Regions from separate parts of the Colwellia sp. BRX10-4 genome, predicted to be linked through region 1. Evidence: predicted binding sites of a transcription regulator. Region 1 holds the regulator's gene; the other holds the start of a gene.
The links. Region 1 encodes sigma-54, which starts transcription at its own class of promoters, with help from an activator protein. Its sites were predicted from a motif close to GTTGGCACGNNNNTNGNNT; they were not measured.
Positions count from the first base shown of each region.

Region 2: the regulator sigma-54 is predicted to act here: its motif matches at 2,589-2,607, upstream of H4J67_RS08170 (PEP-CTERM sorting domain-containing protein).

Region 1 covers NZ_JACGVZ010000001.1:22,699-27,662, forward strand. Annotated here, with positions in the region: gene H4J67_RS00120 (HPr family phosphocarrier protein) at 1-97, opposite strand, end outside; gene rapZ (RNase adapter RapZ) at 111-965, opposite strand; gene ptsN (PTS IIA-like nitrogen regulatory protein PtsN) at 997-1,452, opposite strand; gene hpf (ribosome hibernation-promoting factor, HPF/YfiA family) at 1,498-1,785, opposite strand; gene H4J67_RS00140 (RNA polymerase factor sigma-54) at 1,809-3,317, opposite strand; gene lptB (LPS export ABC transporter ATP-binding protein) at 3,397-4,128, opposite strand; gene lptA (lipopolysaccharide transport periplasmic protein LptA) at 4,125-4,667, opposite strand; gene lptC (LPS export ABC transporter periplasmic protein LptC) at 4,648-4,964, opposite strand, start outside.
Region 2 covers NZ_JACGVZ010000007.1:116,326-121,289, forward strand. Annotated here, with positions in the region: partial or broken gene prsT (XrtA/PEP-CTERM system TPR-repeat protein PrsT) at 1-2,403, opposite strand, end outside; gene H4J67_RS08170 (PEP-CTERM sorting domain-containing protein) at 2,703-3,575, shown strand; gene erpA (iron-sulfur cluster insertion protein ErpA) at 3,777-4,118, shown strand; gene H4J67_RS08180 (hypothetical protein) at 4,162-4,788, opposite strand.

The DNA.
Region 1 (4,964 bases):
CATTAAGCTTTTGGCTTAACTGGGCAAGTTTAGTGGCAGCACGTGCGTGTAATCCCAGTTTATTGCTAATGGTTAATGATTTATTATATTTTGGCATACAGTGACCGTTATTAAGTGCTTTGTATTTTAATGTCGCGATGATGAGATTGAACATCTTCGCGTTCTTTTCTGAGATTGTTTGCTAATATTTCCGCAATATAAACTGAACGGTGTTTTCCACCTGTACAACCAATAGCGATAGTAATATAGCTGCGATTGTTTCTTTCTAAGTGGGGTAACCACGTCATCATAAAACTGTTAATTTGCCAGATAAATTTAGTGACAATCGGTTGGCTAGCAAGAAAGTCTCGCACGGGTTGATCTAAACCAGTAAAACCTTTTAAGTCTGTTTCCCAAAAAGGGTTAGGTAGAAAACGTGCATCAAAAACATAATCTGCGTCTTGTGGTACACCGTGTTTAAAGCCAAAAGATTCAAACACCACCACCATAGATGCCGAGGTTTTGCCCAAAATTCGCTCACGCACTAAATCAGATAATTGATGAGGTGATAACTGGCTGGTATTAATATACAAACCCGCACGCGTCGAAATAGGCTCAAGCAGCTTTTTCTCTAAAGAGATGGCTTGGTCGAGTGGAATATTTTGTTTAATTAAAGGATGCAAACGACGCGTTTCACTAAAACGTCGAATAAGATCAGAGTCATCGGCATCTAAATACAGGATATCGAGTTTTACCGTTTTTGGCAGATAATCTAATATCTCTGAAACATCATTAGGGTCATTGGGTAAGTTACGTACATCTAAACTAACCGCTACTTTGTCGTAATCATTAATAACGGTATGTGCTAATGCAGGCAATAAATTTACCGGAATATTATCGACACAGTAGTAGCCTAAATCTTCGAGTACACGTAAGGCGACACTTTTACCTGACCCTGAGCGACCACTGACTATCAAGAGTTTCATTTGAGTTTTCCTGGGTTATTATTAGATTTTATTAACGTTGAGCATGCTTTATTATAGTAAAAAGCTCTTGCGAATCTTTGCATTTTCTTATTTGCTTTGCGAATTGTTTAGTACTAAATATTTGCGCAATACTTTGTAAGGTATCTAAATGTTGTTGGCAGTTTTCTTCGGGTACAAATAACGCAATAATAATATCGACAGCACGGTTGTCTATCGCATCAAATTCAACGGCTTGTTCACTGGTCAGCAATACAGCAATAACTTGTGACGTGTTAGTTAATCGACCATGAGGAATCGCAATGCCATTTCCTATACCGGTAGATCCAACTTTTTCACGCGCCATTAAGCTTTCGAATAATTGATGAGTATCAATATTGTCGAATTTTTTTGCCGCAGTTGTGCTAATTATTTCAAGGAGTTTTTTTTTGCTTGTACCCTTAATTGCACACAGGGTGCAATCAAGGGTAAGGATATCTTGCAACTTCATTATACTACTTAGATTCTTTGGTGAGTGAACAGGCGATAAACAGCATTAATGCTGATTCGTTTTACCTTTGTACTTTAATATTTGCCGGTCAAGCTTAACAACAAGACTATCAATAGAGGCATACATGTCAGCATTTTCAGCTTTTGCATGTAAATCAGAGCCACTAACGTGAACAGTCGCTTCAGCAATTTGATTTGATTTTTCAACGGTGAGAACAACATGTACATTATTGATATGATCAAAATGTCGGCTTAATTTTGTCATCTTAGTCGTGACGTTTTCTCGTAAAGCTTCGGTAATGTCAACATGGTGGCCAGAAAGATTAATTTGCATAAGCTTAATTCCTCATCTTTTCGTTAAAGTAAACTTTTTCGTTGGTTAGAAGGTGGAATAGAAAGTGACTCTCGATATTTTGCTATGGTACGTCGAGCTACATTTATCCCTTGGTCGGCTAATAAATCAGCCATTTTACTATCACTAAGTGGTTTTGCTGGGATTTCGGCGGCAACAAATTTTTTGATTAGTGCACGAATAGCTGTTGATGAGCATTCGCCACCGCTTTCGGTGCCAACATGGCTTGAGAAGAAAAACTTCAGTTCGAAAATTCCACGTGGCGTATGCATGTACTTTTGTGTTGTCACTCGTGAAATGGTTGATTCATGCATATCGACAGCTTCGGCAATATCATTTAAAACCATTGGACGCATGGCTTCATTACCATGTTCAAAAAAGCCAATTTGACGTTGCACAATACAGTTTGACACTTTTAATAAAGTATCATTACGGCTTTCTAAGCTTTTAATAAACCATTTAGCTTCTTGTAAATTTGAGCGAATAAATTGTGTGTCCGCTGTCGACTTCATCGAACGTGACATCGAAGCATATTGCTGATTCACCGAAAGTTTTGGCGCAGTATCAGGGTTTAATTCGACCACCCAACGGCCATTTTTCTTTTCAACAGACACATCAGGAATAACGTACTGGTCGTCACTCTTCATCACACTATCGCCGGGTCTAGGGTCAAGTGATTGAATAAGACGTACCACTTCGCGCAGTTGGTCTTCTTTCAGTCGAGTTTTACGCATTAATGTACGATAGTCTCGGCTACCCAGCAGATTAATATGGTCACGCAAAACTAACTTACTTTCTGCTAGCCAAGGTGTAGCTGGGTCAAATTGATTAAGTTGAATGATTAAACATTCTGAAATTGAACGAGCAGCGACGCCGACAGGATCAAAGAGGTTAATACGTTTTAGTACCACCTCTATTTCATCAAGCTCTACTCCTTCAATGGCAACACTTTCTAAAATGTCTTCACTAGATACCGTTAAGTAACCGGCGTCATCAACCGCATCAATAATTGCTGTCGCTATAGTGCGGTCTGTTTCGGTAAAAGGGCTTAATTCCATTTGCCAGCGCAAATGATCTTGAATAGAGTCTTGGGTCTCGCCTTGGTAAGTATAATCTTCTGAAGAGGGGCCTGAACTTGAACTTGCTGCACCAGCTGTGTAGTTATCATCCCAAGTGGTATCCATGTTTAATTCTTCAGGGATATCGTTTTTGTCCATGGCTTCAGTAGTGGTGATTTCATCAATGGTAGGCGTAGCGTCTTCGCTACCATCAGAAGCCGGGGCTTCTTTAACATCACCAGTACCGGCAGTGTGAGCTTCTTCAAGGTTGTCAGTACTTTTATCTTCGGGATTATTTGAAGACTCATCCATTTCTAATAATGGATTGCTTTCTAAGGCTTCTTGAATTTCTTGTTGAAGCTCTAACGTAGACAGTTGCAGCAATTTGATTGCTTGCTGCAATTGTGGCGTCATGGTTAATTGTTGTCCTATGCGGAGTTGTAGAGTAGGGCGCATTTAGGTCATTAACTTCCTATTATTTTTAATGGGATATTTTCGTTTTTTTCATACGAAGATATTATTCACTTACTGACTACTATAGCGTGAATTGTTCACCAAGGTATACATCTCTTACATGTTGATTTGCAAGAATTTGATCTGCAGTACCTTCTGCAATAAGTTCACCATGACTAACAATATACGCATGTTCACATACATCGAGAGTTTCACGTACATTGTGATCAGTGATCAACACACCAATGCCACGTTCTTTTAAGTGTAGAATAATTTTTTTAATATCACCTACTGAAATTGGGTCAACACCAGCAAAAGGTTCATCTAATAAAATAAATTTTGGTTCAGCAGCTAAAGCGCGGGCAATTTCTACTCGGCGGCGTTCACCACCCGATAAGCTCATGCCTAAATTATCTTTGATATGACCTATGTTGAATTCTTCAACAAGATGTTCTAATTTTTCTTCACGTTCAGCATCTGATAATTCTTTTCGTGTTTGTAAAATAGCCATAATATTATCGTAAACACTGAGTTTTCGAAAAATAGAGGCTTCTTGTGGTAAATATCCGATGCCTTTTCTAGCACGCTCATGCATAGGCGCTAACGTCAGGTTTTCGTCATTTAAAATAATATCGCCACTATCACTTTCAACCAAACCAACGATCATATAAAAAGAAGTTGTTTTTCCGGCACCATTTGGGCCCAGTAAACCGACTATTTGTCCTGCTGAAACTTGCATACTGACATTTTTAACCACTTTTCTGCCTTTATAGGCTTTGGCAAGGCCTTTTGCCATTAGGGTGCTAGTGCTCATAAATTAATTTTTTCCTGAGTTTTCGCGTCTGTGGTTGTCGCTTTAATTTTTTCTTTTGGCTGAAAAATCGTTTTAGTGCGTTCGTTAGATTTACTTTCAGCATTAACATACTGAGTGGCAATATTGTAAGTAATTCTACTGCCACTAACTTCACTGCCTTCTTGCTGTAATAGCGCATTTCCTGAAATGATCACTAAATTATTTGCAGGCTCATATCTTATTTCGTCGGCTTGTAAGCTAAGTGGAGTGCCATCGGCTAAGGTTTGTTTAAAGGTTGCTGGCTTCCCTTTAGCGATGTAGGTTTTTTCTTCACTGCCTGATTGAGTCAGCACTTGTACTAAATCAGCACGTATAACTAATGAACCTTGAGTGATCACCACGTTATCAATATAGCTGAATATTTTATTTTTAAGATCAACGGCTTGTCTTGAAGCGTTAATTTCAATCTTTTGTTTTATATCAAATTTTTCAGCGAAAGCTGACGAAAATAGCGGAGTTGATAACAATAAGCACAGTAGGCTATTTTTTAACAATTTCATAAATTGATTTCACATGTTTAGTTAGTGTCATTTGGTTGGTGTTTAAGTCGACAATTAAACCTTTACCATCGATGGTAAATCCTTTACCGATAATTTTAATTTCTTGTTCTGAACTTATGATGTTAGTTTTTAGATCAAGTTCAAAGTATTTTCCTTGAACTTCTTGTAATAAGCTATCGGGATCTGTTGCTAACAGGCGGACATGCTTTTCTAATTTCACCCGGTTGTTATTGTATAATATGCCTTCATTGGCAGATATTTTCCATGCGGGCGCATCATTTTTTGGATGAAGTGTGT
Region 2 (4,964 bases), on a different contig from region 1:
TTGATTTCTTGCGACTAGTGTATCGGCGATTGCTATTTGAGAGGTAATGTCTTTTGGGTTCTCTTTAACCCAAGGGGTTAATAAGTTAAGCGCCTTTGAAAAGTGCTTTTGTTGTTTGTATACACGATATAAACCATAAACAGCGGGCCGGTTTTTACTTTTTCGCAAGGAAGCTAGAAATATTTTTTCTGCTTCGTCTAGTTTTCCTAACTGTAAGTATAAGTTACCCTCAAGGTTGTTTAAAAAGATAATATTAGTAATTTTTTTGGCTATACGCTTTAAAATATCGAGCGCTAACGTTTCGTTTTTTTGTTGTAGATAAATATCAAACAACTTTAAATGGGAGTCAAGATTTTCAGCATTCCATGAAATTGATCGTTTTAAGCTGAGTGTAGCACCTTCAAAATCTGAGCGTGACAATTGGGCATCAGCAAAAACATTATAAACATTTGATTTATCATTACTATTTTTAACCGCTAACTCGAAAGTACTAAACGCTTTTTGGTATTCTTTATCTGCCATGTATAAATTAGCGAGCGCTAGATAAATACTTCCTGCCTTGTTGTTCTTGTTTAAAAACTGACTGGTTAAGGTTATCGCTTCTTTCAATTGGCCAAGCATGACTTGTATTTCAATAATATTTATTAATGCATTGGGGTTAGTGTTATCAACACTATAGGCCTTTTTGTAGGCTGATAACGCTTCATTATTATTGTTGGTTAGGCGATGTATATTACCTAGCTCAATCAGTAAAAATGAATTGGGTTCTGTTAGTTCAACGATTTTCTTATTTATTGTTGCTATCGCTTTTTCTGGCTGTTGTTCTATAACATCGATTCTTGATAAATGGACAAGTGTTCTAAGGTTGTTAGGGTTTAACTTTAGTGATTGTTCTAGTGATTTTTTTGCTAGTAGGTGCTGTTTTAGTTGACCTAATAAAATACCTTTTTGTAAGTGCAAAACGCTATCATCACTTTGTAAAGTTAATGCAAGGTTCAATTGCTCTAGTGCCTGTTCAAACTGATTGTTTTGTTGGAAGGCCTCTGCGAGCAGCACAATAAAACTTATATTAGCATCTATTGATTTTGCTAATTGAAGGTGAGTAATAGCTTGTGGGAATTTTCCCGATAAAATTTCTAACTTTGCTAACTCAAATAAAGGTTGGGGATTTTCTTTATCACTGTTAATAACATCTTTGAGGTAATCCTCAGCAAGTTGTAGTTCTCCTAATACGGTATAGGTCTGACCAAGAAGCGACCATGTTTCAACATCGTTAGGGGCTACTAGTCTAGATTTTACTAATAATGTTTTTGCACGAAAGGGATTATTCAATGCGAGTTCAATTTGAGCGGCTAACTTTAACGCTCTTATATCGTCACTAATAATAGCGATATATTTTTGCAAAAAATCTTGAGCCTTTAAATTTTCTTGTTGCTGAAAACTAATCACACCCGCTAAATAAAGATACACGGGATTCTGTTTCATTATATCTTCGGGTAATCCCATCAATACGGTATTGATATGGGCGGTTGTTTTATTAACTTCTTCAGTATTACCTAAGGCACTGTTCGCAATTATCTTTAAATAATTTGCTTTTGGCTCATTGGGAATTTCTGTGATGATTATACTAAGGTCGTTTAAAGCAAGTTGAAAATCACCCAGTTCAATATATAAACTGGCTCGCGTAAGTAACGCAGGAAAATCTTTATTGTTTAGCTCAATAACTTGTGAAATTATTTTTAACGATTCAATCTGATTACCAGCTTGCTGTTCTATATTGGCAATCATTGTTAAAGCGATACTGTTGGTTGGCGATGAAGATAGTGCCTTATCAATATAGACTCTTGCTTGGAGCATACTTCCATTAAGCATACCTACTTGTGCTATGCCTAATTGGGCTTTAATACTACTAGGCATATACTCTAAAGCTTCTTTGAATAAAACTTTTGCTTGCGCTAAGTTATTCATCGCTATGAAAGCACGTCCTTGCAATACGGCAACTTTACTCAGTTGTTGTTTTTGAGTTATAGAAGCCATTGGGGCATTAATTACTTTTTTATATTTTTGCTGTAAAAGATAAGCTTCAAGCATTAACGGCAGTATTTTACTTTCATCGGCATTCTTTTCTTGGGCGTTTTCTAGTTGATTTTCTGCTGATGCGCCATCACCCATAGCAATATATACTTCGGCGAGTAACACCATAGAAGGTAAATGTTCAGGATTATTTTTTAAAGCATTCTTTAAATGAATAATTGCCGCGTTGAGTTCAGAAAGGTAAAAACTTGCTAGGGCATCTTCATAAGGTTTATCTGCGCTTTGATCGGGCAAAGCCAGAGCATGCGAACTCAGCAATAAAATTGTCCCGCAGAGTAAGGCTAAAGTCGTTTTTACCAAAGAGGCCATTTAATTATTTCTCTTATGAAAATCAATTGCTAAGGATACTAGGAGTCATTATGAATATCTAGCAGATCTTTAATTGTTTAAGTTGTACATTTAATAGTTGTCGATATTTTTTACACTTTTAGGTAAAATAATCGTTATATGAAATAATATAATCCTATGCATTTAAAAATAAAGGGCTTTTTAATCTTGGCCTGAATATTGAACTGGGTTGGGTCAATAAGTAAATAAAAATTTATACATAGTCTTGTGTTTTTATTACACATGTTATTTATGCCAGTATTTAGGAGTAGGTTTAAAATATGAAATGTTTAAAATGGATTGCAATAGCTGCACTATCAGTATCAAGTATTAACGCGTTTGCAGATACACTTAGCGCCGAAGACATGATGAAGCAGTATGCTGATAAAGGTTATTCTGATATTCAAGATAATTATATAGGTAAAGGTCATAGAAATGACATCAATGGTAAATCTTATCTATATGACGTTGACCAAATGTTTGTTTCTCGTGTCGGTACCACACTATCTGTTGATATCTTTACTGCATTTTACAACGATATAAATAGAGACGGCATCAGGCTTGGTGATTTGTTTATGGCTGCTAATAATAGTTTTAACAGTACTGGAGAATCGCCTTGGGATCCCCAAGGAAATACCTCAGATGACAGCTTTACTAGCGCTGCAGCTAATTCAAATACCGGCACAAATTGGAACTACGTTTACGATTTAAGTGGTGCACGTAATTCTAATTCAGGAACTGGGCATTTGAAGTCGAATTTTGGTGCTAATCAAGTTGTTTCTTCAACGACTCTTCATGGTAACAGTGCCCGTGCTGATCAAGCGGTTATGCTTGCTGATAATAATCATACTGATAAGATTCATGATTCATCTTCATGGTATGCAGATACTTCTTATAGCTATGCTAAGACCGTTGGTGATACATATAATGGCTACGGTAAAGTGAGTTTTTCGTTTGATGTTGCCAATACTGCATTAGCGACAGCTAATCAAATAGCCTTTCGTTGGGCAATGACCTGTGCTAATGACATTATTGAAGGTGTAGCTTCTTTTGCTCCACCTAGAGATACTATTGCAGTGCCAGAGCCACAAACATTTGTGTTAATGTTACTTGCTATGTTTGGTCTTATTTATCGTAGAAAAATAACTCACTAATTTACTATTAGCTACTGACCCGTTAGTGGTTTAATTAATGCGCTATAGTTAATTATATAGCGCATTTTTTGTATATATTTTAGATAAAATTCTTCTTCTTGCTGATAAATTTTACTATCTCAGACAATACTTGACTAAATTAGTCAAGTTTAAGATAATACACGCGAGACACTCCCGTAACATCTTTGTAAGTAGAGCAATATGTCAACTCCCGAATTACCAATAAAATTTTCCGATGCCGCCGCAAATAAAGTATTATCTTTGATCACAGAAGAAGAAAATCCGGAATTGAAATTACGTGTTTATGTAACAGGTGGTGGCTGCTCTGGATTTTCATATGGCTTTACTTTTGACGAAAAAGTGAACGATGGTGACATGACTATCGTTAAAAAAGGCGTCACTATGGTTATTGACCCGATGAGTTTACAATATTTAGTTGATGGTGAAGTTGATTATATTGAAGGCTTAGAAGGCAGTCGATTTTTAGTACATAACCCAAACGCTTCATCAACCTGTGGTTGTGGATCTTCTTTCTCAATCTAATTCTCTTTAGTTACATTGTGATTAACAAAAAGCCAGCGAAATATTACTGGCTTTTTTGTGCTTTTTTTTCAGCTACGGCCATTCTTTTATTTAAAAAGTTTTTTAAATTAGGCATGCTATTACACCTGATACTGCCGCAAAGCAGGGTTGACATCGTATTTAGCGCACTATTAAATTTACTGCTATTACAATCGACTTCTTTAATTTTTGCTTTCGCTGTGGCTAACTGATCATACTTTGTGATGGATTGGGCAATTGTACTCTTATCGGTTAGGTATTTAGTTAAGCTGTCGTTTGCAGCGTTTTCAAGGGTTTGGTTATCTAAACGTTGCTTAAGCTTCTCCAGTGACGTTTGACTCATTTTTTTACTTGATGCTTTACTCTTCAACACGTTTTTATCAATTGGCTGTTTAGATAACTTTGCAGGCAAAATATTCCTATTATTGGTTTTTTCTAACCATTCATTACTTATTTTTGTTTCATCTGTTGGTATGGTTTCTTTAATGGCTAGCGGTTCCTTGCTGGAAGTAAGAGTCGCTTTTTTCCTTAACCGTAAAGGAAAATATAGGCGAGCTTGAATAATAGGGTTAACTGAATCGTTATTTTTTACTGCGCTAAGTGGAACTGTTGATAACCCTTGTGTAAAAATTATCAGTACCGCTATATGCAAGATAATTGAGAAAGTCAGTCCATTGCTTAATTTATTTAAATGTAATCCTGCTTGTTAACTTTATATTTGGCACTGTAGTATTGAGCTATAAATCTTTTAAAAGTTCAGTATTCGCTTAATTAGGGCTCAATGGTTTAATAAAGATAGTTTGCCACTTTTTTAAGGCGAACCTATTT